DNA from 2 places in the Azotobacter chroococcum genome. Region 2 is predicted to be linked to the other one. Evidence: predicted binding sites of a transcription regulator. Region 2 holds the regulator's gene; the other holds the start of a gene.
What was found. Region 2 encodes FliA, which starts transcription of late flagellar genes. Its sites were predicted from a motif close to CTAAAGTTTNNNNNNNNNNNGCCGNTAA; they were not measured.
Positions count from the first base shown of each region.

Region 1: the regulator FliA is predicted to act here: its motif matches at 2,312-2,339, upstream of ACG10_RS02175 (methyl-accepting chemotaxis protein).

Region 1 is NZ_CP011835.1:464,263-468,326, reverse strand. It holds gene ACG10_RS02190 (IS701 family transposase) at 1-589, opposite strand, end outside; gene mutM (bifunctional DNA-formamidopyrimidine glycosylase/DNA-(apurinic or apyrimidinic site) lyase) at 664-1,476, opposite strand; gene ACG10_RS02180 (type 1 glutamine amidotransferase domain-containing protein) at 1,641-2,204, shown strand; gene ACG10_RS02175 (methyl-accepting chemotaxis protein) at 2,378-3,958, shown strand; gene ACG10_RS02170 (ABC transporter ATP-binding protein) at 4,033-4,064, shown strand, end outside.
Region 2 is NZ_CP011835.1:2,048,508-2,052,571, forward strand. It holds gene flhF (flagellar biosynthesis protein FlhF) at 1-1,050, shown strand, start outside; gene ACG10_RS09525 (hypothetical protein) at 1,050-1,595, shown strand; gene ACG10_RS09530 (flagellar protein FlhE) at 1,592-2,026, shown strand; gene ACG10_RS09535 (RNA polymerase sigma factor FliA) at 2,210-2,905, shown strand; gene ACG10_RS09540 (PilZ domain-containing protein) at 2,982-4,064, shown strand, end outside.

The DNA of each region.
Region 1 (4,064 bases), 1.6 Mb from region 2:
CCACCCAATGATGGGGTTCCCCGGCTTCGAGCAACGCCTGCAACTGCGAAAGCGCTATCTGGGGCTTGGTGGCAAAGCGGACGTCCTCGGGTACGCCGGCCTGGCGGCGCCGCCCGGCATCTTCGGCCCACTCCCGGGGCAGGTACAAGCGCCAGGCTACCGGCAGGCTGGCCTGTTCGCACGCCAACGAGACGCTGACCGCCACTTGGCAGTTGTCCTGCTTGCCCAGCACCCCGCAGTACTGGCGTGCCACGCCCACCGAGTGCCGTCCCTTCTTCGGGAAACCGGTGTCGTCCACGAGCCAATAGCTGCCAGCGGACAGATCCATTGTCGGCAGGACCCACCGGGCCACACGGCGCAGCATTTCGGTATCCGACCAGTCGGCCTTGGCCACGAAATGATGCAACGCCTGGTGCCGGGCACTGGCATGCAGGGGGTCGAGGTGTGCCGCCATGGGCTCCACGCTCTTGCGCGCCAAGGGCAGCATCAGGCCTGAGCAATAGCCGCGCAGCCCGGCTTCCCGGTCGGCATGTCCCAGGCCGGCCGCCAGATGCGCCAGGTATTCGTCGAACCGGATCATCGAGTCCATCGTCGGTCTCCTTCGAACTGCCGAAGATCTACTGACGATAGCTCAATTTAGTGACACAGTAAGACTAGTGCCTCTCAGCGCTGGCAGCGGCCGCAGTAGACGCTGGCACGCTGGCCGAGACGCACCTCGTGCAGGGTGGCGCCGCAAACCTTGCAGAATTCGCCGCCGCGCCCGTAGACCAGCAGGGTCTGCTGGAAGTAGCCGGGCTTGCCGTCGCCGCCGACGAAGTCGCGCAGGGTGGTGCCGCCGCACTCGATGGCCTCGGCGAGGATGCGCCGGATCTCCCCGGCCAACCGGTCGTAGCGCGCCCGCGAGACCGAACCGGCGGCGCGCCGCGGATCGATGCCGGCGGCGAACAGCGCCTCGCTGGCGTAGATGTTGCCCACCCCGACCACCACCGCGTTGTCCATGATGAACGGCTTGACCGCCAGGCTCTTGCCGCGCGACAGCCGGTACAGGCGCTCGCCGTCGAACTCCTCGCCCAGGGGCTCCGGGCCGAGCCGGCGCAGCAGCTCGTGCGCCAGCGGATCGAGGCTCCAGAGCAGCGCGCCGAAGCGCCGCGGGTCGGTGTAGCGCAGCGCCATCCCCGACTCCAGCAGGATGTCGACGTGCTCGTGCCTGGCCACCGGCAACCCGGCCTCGACCAGCCGCAGGCTGCCGGACATGCCCAGATGGCCGATCAGGGTGCCCGCCCCGGCGCGGATCAGGAGGTACTTGGCGCGGCGCTCCACCGCCTCGATGCGCTGGCCGGACAGGCGCACGTCGAGGTCCTCGGGGATCGGCCAGCGCAGCCGGCGCTCGCGGACGACGACCCGCTCGACACGCTGGCCGACCAGATGCGGCGCGATTCCGCGGCGGGTGGTTTCGACTTCGGGCAGTTCGGGCATGGCGGCACGACAGGGCGAAAAAACGGGCACCGACCATAGCAGGAAGGCCGCGGCGCGCAAATCCCGCCCGCCGACCGGCGGCAGAACTTTGCCCGCGAGGATGGTCGGATTTCTTGTAGATCCCGCGCCCGCAGGCGCCTCATTCACCGCTCGGGAGGCACCCGATGACACAATCCCTGAAAGGCAAGCGCGTGGCGTTCCTGGTGACCGACGGGTTCGAGCGCGTCGAACTCACCGCCCCCCGGGAGGCCCTCGAACAGGCCGGCGCCCGGACCCTGATCGCCGCGGCCAGAGCGGGCAAGGTGATCGCCTGGAATCACACCACGCCCGCCGACCGCCTCCATGTGGACCGCACCTTCGACACCCTGCAGATCGAGGACTGCGACGCGCTGGTGCTGCCCGGCGGCGTGGTCAATGCGGACAACATCCGCCTGGACGAGATGGCCCAGGAGCTGGTGCGCGACGCGGCCCGCGCCAACAAGCCCATCGCCGCGATCTGCCACGGCAGCTGGCTGCTGATCTCCGCCGACCTGGTCAAGGGCAAGACCCTGACCAGCTGGCCGTCGCTGCGCGACGACCTGCAGAATGCCGGCGCCACCTGGGTCGACCGGCCGGTGGTGGTCGACGGCCAGCTGATCACCAGCCGCAAGCCCGCCGACATCCCGGCCTTCAGCCAGGCGCTGATCGACATGCTGGGCGGCAAGGCCGAGCACGTCTCGGCCGCCTGACCCCCTCAGGGCTCCCGGGCAGACGCCCGGGGGCCCTTTTCATGGGCGCCATCGGCAGCCCGCCGCCATCGGCCGGCAAAGGGTCCGGCAATTCTTCCGAAAAACCTCTCAAGGACGCGGCATAGCGGCCGATCTAAGGGGGACTCTCAGCCCATGCCAGGAGGCCCCTCCCGATGCTATCCCGCCGTCCCATCGGTGCCCGCCTGGGCATCGCCTTCGGTACCCTCGTCCTGCTCCTCGTCTCGGCCACCGTGGTCGCCCTGTACGGCATGAGCGAGCTGCGGGAGTCGGCCGACACCCTCGACCGCAACGCCAAACTGGCGCAGAACGCCGCCCAGGTGCGCCTGCTGGCCCTGGAGGAGCGCCGCTTCGAGAAGGACATCTTCATCAACCTTCGCGATGCGGAAAAGGTGCAATCCTACAAGACGCGCTGGGACGCGACCCTGCAGAAACTGCAGGACACCCTGCAGGCCGGCAAGGCCCAGGCGCCCGATGCGGAACTGGCCGGGCTGTACGAGGCGTCCGTCGCGGCGCTGGCCGGCTATGCCGGCGGCTTCGACGCGATCCACCGGCGCCTGCGGGCGGGCGAGTTCGCCGACACGGCCGCCGCCAACAGCGCCATGGGCCGGTACAAGGACGAGGTCTACCGTCTGGACGAAAGCGGCGCGGCCATCGACCGCAAGGCCGCCGAGCACATGGCCCGGGCCAGGGAGCAGGTCGCCGCGCAACTGCGCAACGCCCTGGTCGGCCTGCTCGGCTTCGCCGCCCTGGCCCTGCTGATCGCCGTGCTGATGGCCCTGTACATCACTCGCAGCATCACCGGCCCCCTGCATCGGGCGCTGGCGGCGACCCGCCGGGTGGCCGAGGGCGACCTGACCCAGGACCTCGCCGGCCACGCCCACGACGAGACCGGCCAGCTGCTCAACGCCATGGACGAAGCCAACCGCAAGCTGTCCGAGCTGGTCGGCTCCCTGCACGGCGGCAGCGAAAGCGTCTACCGCCGCGCCCGGGAAGTCTTCCACGGCAGCCAGGAGCTGGCCGCGCGCACCGAGGAGCAGGCCAGCGCCCTGCAGCAGACGGCCGCCAGCATGGAGCAGATCAGCGCCACCGCCCGGCAGACCAGCGAGGCCACCGAACAGGCCAACCGGCTCGCCGCGACCGCCGCACGCACCGCGCAGAGCGGCGGCCAGGACGTGGAGCGGAGCATCCTGCTGATGCGCGAGCTGGCCGACAGCTCGCAGAAGATCAACGACATCATCGGGGTCATCGACTCGATCGCCTTCCAGACCAACCTCCTCGCCCTCAACGCCTCGGTGGAGGCGGCCCGCGCCGGCGAGCAGGGCCGCGGCTTCGCCGTGGTGGCCGCCGAGGTGCGCAACCTGGCCAGCCGCAGCGCTACCTCGGCCCAGGAGATCCGCGGCCTGATCGAGGGTATCGGCGAGAAGATCGGCGAAGGCGCCCGCCAGGCCGAGTACAGCGGGCGGAGCATCCGCGACGCGGTGGACGCCATCCACCAACTGGCCAGCCTGATGGAGGAGATCTCCGCCGCCACCCGCGAGCAGCGCAGCGGCTTCGGCCAGATCAACGGCGCCATCGGCCAGTTGGACGGCACCACCCAGCAGAACGCCGCCCTGGTGGAACAGTCCCGCGCGGCTGCCGCCGCCCTGGAGGAGCAGGCGGCCCTGATGCAGCAGCGGGTGGCCGTCTTCAGGACGCGCGAAACCGCGGCCCGCGACCTGCCGGCGATGGCCTGAGCGCATCCTGCCCGCGCAGACGTGCGAGGGCCGGGCTGGGTAGAATCGCTGCACGCCACCCTCGGGAGACTCGCGTGCAGCCAGCCATTGCCATCCACGCCCTGTC
Region 2 (4,064 bases):
GCCCGCGGCCTGTTCGGCCGTGGCCGCAGCCTGGCCGCCGCGTTCGAGACGCTGCGCCGCGAGCTGGACGGCTTCGCCCTGCTGGAGCGCGCCTGGCGCCTGGCCGCCCTGCCGGCCGGCGTGCAGGGAGAGCGGCTGGCCCGGCTGCTGGAGGCGTGCGACGGCGAATCCGTCGACGCCGGCGCACCACGACAACTGCTCTGGGGCGGCGGCAAGCCGGTGCCCGGCGCCACCTGGAACATGCCGCTGCTGAGCCTGGACCCGGAGGGCCGCCTGCAGCTGCGTCCCTGGCTGGCCCATCGGCTGCCGAGCGGGCACGAGCAGCGTCTGGACTGGGCCTTCGAGCGCCTCCGGGCGCGCCGGCATTTGCTGCCGGCGGCGCCGGAGAGCGGACTCCTGCAGGCTCTGGCGCGGCTGCGCAGCCCCTGGATCGGCGCCGCCAGGCCCGGCAACCGGGTCGAGTTCCAAGGCGAGCGTCACAGCCTGGCCCGGCTGGCCGCCGTCGCCGAAGCCCACGACAGCCTGCAGTTGCGGCACCGCGGCCGGCCGCTGTGGCTGGAGCTGCGCCATCTGCCGGTCCGCCTGCGTGCCGCCGGCGAACGCGCCGGAGAAGCGATGCCCTGGCCGGTCGAGGCCTGGTTCGGCACCCTGCGCGATGGCGACAGCGGCCAGCCGCTCGGCCAGCGCCACTGGCTGGCCTGGTCGCCGGAGCCGGGCCGCCGGGCGCTCGCCGAACAGGCCGACGGGGTGCGCCTGCTGCTGGCCTGCGACGATCTGCCGGCGCTGACCCTGCGTGCCTGGCAGGCCCTCGGCGAGGTCCAGGGAGCCTTGCAGACGGAGCTGCGGCTATTCCTCGCCGCCGCGCTGGCCGCCGGCGCCAGCCGCCTGGACCGCTCCGCCGAAGACTGGGCGATGGACCTGCGTGCCCGGCTGGCCGGCCTGGGCGGCGGGCGGCGTCTGCGCGGCCCGGCCCAGCAGCTCGATGCCCTGCTGCATCTGCTGGCGGCCGGCGATGCCTTCCGCCAGCTCGGCGGCGAGTTCGAGCCCTGATGGCTGCTGCAGAGGATGGCGACGGCTTCGGCCCGCTCGACCAGGCCGCCGGGCTGCGCCGCTGGGCGGAGCAGCAGGGGGCGGGCGGCGGGGAGCCGTCCGTCGCCGCGCTGTCCTCAGGGATTCCCGAGGCGCCGCGCCCGACCCTGATGGTGGTCGGCCTGCCGAGCGGTGCGCAGCGCCAGCGTCTGGAGCGGGTGCGCCAAACCCTGCAACGCTGGCAGGCCAACGGCCATGCCTGGGTCGGCGATCCGGCCCGCTGGCAGCTGGTCGCCCTGGACGAGGACAGTCCGCACCTGCACACCCTGGCCTGCCAGCAGCCGCGCTGGGCCCTCTGGGTCGAAGGCGATCCGGACGGCTTCCGCCGCGCCTATCGGTGCCTGCGCCGCCTGCGCGAGGGCGGCGGGCCGACCCGGCTGCTGGTGCTGCATCCGGGCTTCGCCTCGCACGCGGGGCTGCTCGACAACCTGCGTCAGGCTGCGGGCGCCTTCCTCGAGATCGAGTTGCTGCTGCTGGCCGAGCGGCCGGAAGGCCATCCGGTATGACACCGGGCAGCCGCGCAAGGGCATTCGGTTCATGCCTTCCGGGCGGGCTGCTGGTCATCCTGTCGCTGCTCCTGCCGCTCTCTTTGCCCGCTGCGGAGGCCGCACCGGGCAGCTGGCAGGCGCGGATTCCCGGCCTGCGCCTCGCGGTGCCCGGCCGGGAGCGCGCGTCCGTCCCCCTGCAGCCGCCGGACCTTGCCCGGCAGCGGCGCCTTGCCGGGGTGCGCTGGCGTTTCGAGCTTCCGGCCGGCGCGGCGGTCCGCGCCTGGCTCTGCCATCCGGAACGCTGCATCGAGCTGCCCCGCAGCCGGGGGCGCAGTTCCGCGCTGGCCGGGCTGGATGCCGGGCAGCCGCTGCAGTTCCGCTTTCGCCTGGCGCCGCGTGGCGAAGCGCAGCAGGTCGGGGCAATCGAGCTGCTCGTCGAATACCGCTGAGAGGAGCATCCGCCGGCCATTTCGCAAAGCCCGGAATAGCCCGTTTCCCCGGCGACTGTTCGGAGCTTTCAGGGCTCTTCCGCGAGGCGAAAATGCCAAGCGGAGAGCCTCCGTTCGGCCAGGACCGGCCCCGGCAGCGCCGGATGGGGACAGGCCGTCTTTCGTCAGCTCCAGGTCAGTGGAATGTATACGGCACAGGGCAAAATCAGACAGCGCGACCTGCTCGAGCAGCACCTGCCGCTGGTGCGCCGGCAGGCCCTGAACCTGCAGACCAGGCTTCCGCCCAGCGTCGAGCTGGACGACCTGATCCAGGCCGGCACCATCGGTCTGCTCGACGCCATGTCGCGCTACGATGCCGGGCAGGGCGCGAGTTTCGCCACTTTCGCCAGCCAGCGCATCCGCGGCGCGATGCTCGACGAGCTGCGCAGCCGCGACTGGGTGCCGCGCAGCGTGCGGCGCAATGCCCGGGCCCTGGAAGACGCCCTGCGTCAGCTCGAGCAGCGCCTCGGCCGGCCCGCCGAGGAGCGCGAGATCGCCGCGGCCATGGGGCTGGAGCTGGCCGAGTACCGGCAACTGCTGCTGGACAGCAACGGCAGCCAGCTGCTGGCCATCGACGAGCTGGGTGAGGACGAGGTGGACGCGATGAGCGTCGGTCACTACGCCTCGCCCTTCGCCGAGCTGGCCGAGGGGCGCGACATGGAGCGGCTGGTCAAGGCCATCGAGGCGCTTCCGGAGCGGGAGAAGCTGGTGCTCGGCCTGTATTACCAGGAAGACCTCAACCTCAAGGAAATCGGCGCCGTGCTGGGCGTCAGCGAATCGCGCGTCTGCCAGCTGCACAGCCAGGCGGTGGCCCGCCTGCGCAAGGGGCTGGCCGGATAGCCGCCGTATGCCGGCTCGTGGTGGCCGGCGCAAGGGCACAAGAACAGGGCGCCGAAGGGAGGACGCCGGGCAGATCATGAAAATGGCACAGACCGACGATGCCTATGCACGCATCGACAATCCAGACGAATGTCGCGCGTTGCTCGAGCAGTTGTGCGAGCGGGGTGGCGCCCAGCTGGAGGGGCTCGCGCCGGACAATTCGTCCGTGCCCGTCCTGCTGATGGAGGTCGTCGCCGGGAGGCGGCTGATCCTGGACCTGACCACGGTGCCCGCCGTGGCTGCCCATCTGGAGGCGGGACAGGCGTGGCGGCTCGCCGGCTGGGTGGCCGGAACCCAGTTGCGCAGCGCACCGCTGGGCATGTGGCAGCGGCTGGCCGTGGCGGGCCGCGTTCAACTGGCCTGTGCCTGGCCGGAATGGCTGGAGACCCGGCATCGGCGGAGTACTTTCCGCGCCAGGCTCAACACCCACATGGTGGTGGATGTGGAGGTGCAGATGGGCGCCGGCGACCGTCCCTTCCACGGGCGCCTGCGGGACCTGTCGCTGGGCGGCTGCCAGGTCGAGCTGCCGGCCAGCGCCGCCCCCGACCTGCAGGTCGGACAGGATCTGCAGCGGCTCGGTTTGCGCTTTCCCAATGGCCAGCAACTGGAGCTGCGGGGCCAGATCCGCCATCGGCGGCTCAATGCCGGCTGGCAGACGCTCCGCTTCGGCTGTGCCTTCGCCGCTCTGGGGGCCGCGGATGAGCGGCGGCTCTGGTTCTATGTGCGGGAGATCGAGCGGGAAAGCGCCCGCAGCGGCATGGATGGCGATCCTTCGCGCATGCCCTCGCCGCTGTTCGTGCCCGCGGGCGAGGCGGCGCCCGGCGTCCAGCGTCCGCACGGGCTGGATTACGCGACGCCGATGGCCCGGCGTCTGGCGCGCCTGGCGGTGTACCTCAACGGTCTGCTGGTGCAGTTGCAGCAGGGGAGCGAGATCGACCCGGCGCAGCTGTCCTGGCATTGCGACTTTCTGCTCGGTCTGCTGCACGAGGAGCGCGAGGCCGTGCTGTTCGCGGTGAATTGCCTGGTGGACGACCCGCCGCTGATCCAGCACTGCATCGCCGTGGCCACGCGCCTGAGCGACCTGGCCCGCAGTCGCGGCCTGCCGCCCGATCTGGTCAAG